One region of the Variovorax sp. Soil_C_33 genome, then DNA from elsewhere that is predicted to be linked to it. Evidence: predicted binding sites of a transcription regulator. Region 1 holds the regulator's gene; the other holds the start of a gene.
The links. The regulator sigma-54, encoded in region 1, starts transcription at its own class of promoters, with help from an activator protein. The targets are predictions, from matches to a motif close to TGGCANGNAANCTGCTTT.
Positions count from the first base shown of each region.

Region 2: a site for sigma-54 is predicted at 974-991, ahead of AC3A6B_RS16235 (transglutaminase family protein). Genes of this name have one in related genera too.

Region 1 is NZ_JBDGJK010000002.1:375,311-377,763, reverse strand. It holds gene AC3A6B_RS04735 (phospholipase D family protein) at 1-432, opposite strand, end outside; gene AC3A6B_RS04730 (RNA polymerase factor sigma-54) at 495-2,075, opposite strand; gene lptB (LPS export ABC transporter ATP-binding protein) at 2,093-2,453, opposite strand, start outside.
Region 2 is NZ_JBDGJK010000009.1:225,914-228,366, reverse strand. It holds partial or broken gene AC3A6B_RS16240 (DNA internalization-related competence protein ComEC/Rec2) at 1-879, opposite strand, end outside; gene AC3A6B_RS16235 (transglutaminase family protein) at 1,047-2,453, shown strand, end outside.

The sequences.
Region 1 (2,453 bases):
GCGCCTGAGCATGCTGCCGCGCCCGGCCGGAAACGGGTTGAAGAGCCGCAGTTCCAGGTTGGGCGTCGCGGCCAGCGCGAGCAGCAACTCGTCCTCGCCTGCGGTGTAGAGATCGTCCATCAGGAGCCGCACGCGCACGCCGCGCTGCGCCGCGTCGCGCAGCGTGCGCAGCAGGTAGCGGCCGGTCTCGTCGTTGTCGATCTGGTAGTACTGCACGTCGAGCGTGCGCTCGGCGCGGCGGGCGAGCTCGAGCCGCGTGTTGAGCGCGAAGTCGCCGCTGGGCATGAGCCGGAAGCCGCTCAAGTCCGCATCCGGCTGCGAGGCCTTGGCGATGCGGCCCAGCGCGGTGTCGGTGGACAAGAGCATCGCCTTGGAGGGCGTGCGGTCGAATTCGGCCGGCAGCATCGCGCAGCCGCTGGCCAGCAGGAGCATCGCGGTCAAGGCCAAGCCCAGGCGCCTCCACTGCGGCCACGGACCTGGGCGGGCGCGCATCGCTACAAGGCCTTGCGCAGGTTCGCAGGCGCGATGCGCAGCGCCTCGCGGTACTTGGCCACCGTGCGGCGCGCGCACTCGATGCCCTGCTCCTTGAGCATCTCGGACACCTGGCTGTCGGACAGCGGCTTCTTCACGTCCTCGGCGCTCACGAACTGCTTGATCAGCGCGCGCACCGCGGTGCTGGAGGCGTTGCCGCCGGTTTCGGTGCCGAGGGCCGAACCGAAAAAGTACTTGAGCTCGACGGTGCCGTAAGGCGTCGCCATGTACTTGGCGGTGGTCACCCGGCTGATGGTGGATTCGTGCAGGCCCAGCTCGTCGGCGATCTCGCGCAGCACCAGCGGCCGCATCGCGAGCTCGCCGTGCACGAAGTAGCTCTTCTGCCGCTCGACGATCGCGTTGGAGACGCGCAGGATGGTGTCGAAGCGCTGCTGGATGTTCTTGATGAACCAGCGCGCTTCCTGCAGCCGCTGCGACAGCGCCTGGCTGCCCTCGCCCTTGTGCTGCTTGAGCGCGCCGGCGTAGATGTCGTGCACGCGCAGCCGCGGCATGACCTCGGGATTGAGCATGACGCGGAACTTCGCGTTGGTGCCGTGGCCGATGCGCGTGACGATCACGTCGGGCACGACGATGTTGCGCTCGACATCGACGAAGCGGCGCCCCGGCTTGGGTTCGAGCTTCGCAATCAGCTGCAGCGCGGCGCGCACCTCGTCCTCGTTGCTGCGCGTGAGCGTGGCCAGGCGCTTGAAGTCGCGCCGCGCGAGCAGCTCCATCGGCTGCTTGCAGATCGCGATGGCGGTCTTGCGCACCTGGGCCTCGTCCTCGCTGTCCCTGGCGCTCGCCAGCTGGCGCAGCTGGATGGTCAGGCATTCGCCGAGGCTGCGGGCGCCGACGCCGGCCGGCTCCAGGCTCTGCAGCAGGCCCAGCGCGACCTGAAAGTGGTGCACCAGCTCGTCGAACTGGTCGTTGTCGTCGCCCGCGAGGCCCGAGGCCAGCGCCGGCAGCGAATCCTCGAGGTAGCCGTCGTCGTTGAGCGACTCGATCAGGAAGCGCAGCGCGGCGCAGTCGTTCTCCTCCAGGCGCAGCGACAGCGCCTGCCGGTGCAGGAAGGACTGCAGCGATTCCTGGCTGCGCGCGAGCTCGGTCGCATCGGCGCGCTCGTCATCGCCGAGGTTGTTGGCGCGCGCGGGCGCATCTCCGCCCCATTCGCTGTCGTCGGGCGCAAGGTCGACCGTGCCGTCGCCCTCCCAGTCGGGCTCGCTGTCGGCGGGCGCAGCCGCTTCGGCATCGCCGTTGGCGGCGACCGCCACCTCGGTCGGCGCCGCGGCCGAGCTGGGCGTGAAATCGGTCTCGCCCTCGGCCTGGCGGTCTTCGTCGCGCACCGGCGCGTCGGCGGCCTCCAGACCGAACTCCTCGCGCGGCGCCTCTTCGGCCGTGCGCTCGAGGAATGGATTCTCGTCGAGCATCTGCTCCACTTCCTGGCTCAATTCGAGCGTGGAGAGCTGCAGCAGCCGGATCGACTGCTGGAGCTGCGGCGTGAGCGCCAGGTGCTGGGAAACGCGAAGCGAGAGCCCTTGCTTCATCGAAATACGGCCCCTCCCTACATCCGGAAATGTTCGCCCAGGTACACGCGTCGTACCTCGGCGTTGTCGACGATCTCCGAGGGCGTGCCTTGTGCCAGCACATGCCCGTCGCTGATGATGAAGGCGTGATCGCAGATGCCAAGCGTTTCGCGCACGTTGTGGTCGGTGATGAGCACGCCGATGCCGCGCTCCTTCAGGAAGCTGATGATCCGCTGGATCTCGATCACCGCGATCGGGTCGATGCCGGCGAAGGGCTCGTCCAGCAGGATGAAGCGCGGCTGCGTGGCCAGCGCCCGCGCGATCTCGACGCGGCGGCGCTCGCCGCCCGACAGCGCCAGCGCTGGCGAATCGCGCAGGTGGTCGACGCGCAGGTCGTGC
Region 2 (2,453 bases), on a different contig from region 1:
CAGCCGGCCGCTGCGGCGCCAGAGCGCGCCGACCAGCCAGGCGGCGAGCCAAGCGAACATCGTGATATGGAGCCCCGAGATCGACATCAGGTGCGCGACGCCGGTGGCGCGGAAGATGTCCCAGTCGGCGCGGTCGATGGCGTTCTGGTCGCCCGTGACCAGCGCCGCGATCACGCCGGCCAGCCGTCGGTCGGCCACCCGCTCCAGGATCGCATCGCGCACCGATTCGCGCGCCCGCTCGACGGGGTGGCGCCAGCTCTGGCCGATGCGCTCGGCGTTTGTTGGACCGGTGCGCACATAGCCACTGGCCTGCACGCCCTGCTCCCACAGGCGCAGCTCGTGGTCGAAGCCGTGCGGATTGAGATTGCCGTGCGGCGCCTTGAGACGAACCACCATGCGCCAGCGCTCGCCCGCATGCACCGGGCCGGGCGCGGCGGCGCTCTCGGCGCGCAGCGCATCGTCGGCCGCGCGGCCCCAGAGGCTGGTGTTGTCGTCATACCAGCCGAGCGCGATGCGCCGCGGCACGCGCGGCATGCCATGGTCGTTGCCGCCGGCTCAGCGCGCCGACTCGACATCGAAGAGAAAGCGCACGGCCCCATCGCCGCGCTGTGGCATCTGCGAGACGATGCCCACCACCTGCAGGTCGCGTCCCTCGAGCGCGGGCGCCAGCGCATCGCCCGCATAGACGGCCGCGCGCCAGCCCGCGAGACCGGCGCCGACCATCGCGCCGAGCAGCAGCATGGCCAGGGCCGAGCGCCGCCATCGGCGCAACGACAGCCACACGGCCGCCGCGACAAGCAGCAGTCCGCTATAGACAGCCCGGTCCCACAGCGCCGCCTGCTGCAACTGCAGCGCAGCGCCCAGCACCAAGCCGGCCATGGCGGCAAAGAAAGCCAGGCCGCGTGGCTCCGCGCCCGGCCTCATGCAACGGTCCTCGATGACATGCAGCAATCACTCCCTGACACGCTCTCTGTGGCGCGCTAATTGCTATCCGTGTGGGCTAGTATGCGTCTCACCCCGAGGCACCCTCGACGTCACGAGAAAAAATGTCCATTCACGCCGCTCTCCACCACGTCACCCACTACAAGTACGACCGTCCGGTGCAGCTGGGTCCGCAGGTGATCCGCCTGCGTCCCGCGCCGCATTGCCGCAGCAACGTGATTTCCTACTCGCTGCGCGTCGAACCCGAACAGCACTTCGTCAACTGGCAGCAGGACCCGTTCGCGAACTACCAGGCGCGCCTGGTGTTCCCCGAAAAGACGCGCGAGTTCAAGGTCACGGTCGACCTCGTGGTCGAGATGGCGGTCTACAACCCCTTCGACTTCTTCCTCGAGCCGCAGGCCGAGAACTTCCCCTTCAAATACACCGAGTCGCAGGCGCAGGAACTCGCGCCCTACCTCGTGGCCGACCCCGCCACGCCGCTGGTGGCAGCCTACCTCGAGAAGATCGACCGCAAGACGCAGCGCACCATCGACTTCCTCGTCGGCCTCAACCAGCAGGTGCAGAAGGACGTCGGCTACCTGATCCGCATGGAGCCGGGCGTGCAGTCGCCCGAGCAGACGCTGGCCAATGCCTCCGGCTCCTGCCGCGACTCGGGCTGGCTGCTGGTGCAGCTGCTGCGCCATTGCGGGCTGGCGGCGCGCTTCGTCTCGGGCTACCTGATCCAGCTCACGCCCGACGTGAAGGCGCTCGACGGCCCGAGCGGCACCACGGTCGACTTCACCGACCTGCATGCCTGGTGCGAGGTCTACCTGCCCGGCGCCGGCTGGATCGGGCTCGACGCCACCTCGGGCCTGATGGCCGGCGAGGGCCACATCCCGCTCGCCTGCACGCCCACGCCTTCGAGCGCGGCGCCGATCGAAGGCGCGGTGGACGAAGCCGAGGTCGACTTCGCCCACGAGATGAAGGTCACGCGCATCCACGAGTCGCCGCGCGTCACCAAGCCCTACACCGAGGAGCAATGGGCCGAGGTGCTGGCATTGGGCGATGCAGTCGACGCGCGCCTGAATGCCGGCGACGTGCGCCTCACGATGGGCGGCGAGCCCACCTACGTCGCCACCGCCGACCGCGATGCCGCCGAATGGAACACCGACGCCCTCGGCCCCACCAAGCGCGGCTACGCGACCGAGCTCGTGCACAAGCTGCGCGCCGAATACGGCCAGGGCGGTTTCCTGCATTTCGGCCAGGGCAAGTGGTACCCGGGCGAGCAGCTGCCGCGCTGGGCGCTGTCGATCTTCTGGCGCGCCGACGGCCAGCCGCTGTGGCACAAGCCCGAGCTCTTCGCCGACGAGCGCACGCCCACCCACTACACGAGCGAAGACGCACGCCGCTTCACCAGCGCGCTCGCGCACAAGCTCGGCCTCACCGACCGCTTCGTGCAGCCCGGCTACGAAGACGTCTACTACTACCTCTGGCGCGAACGCCGGCTGCCGGTGAACGTCGACCCCTTCGAT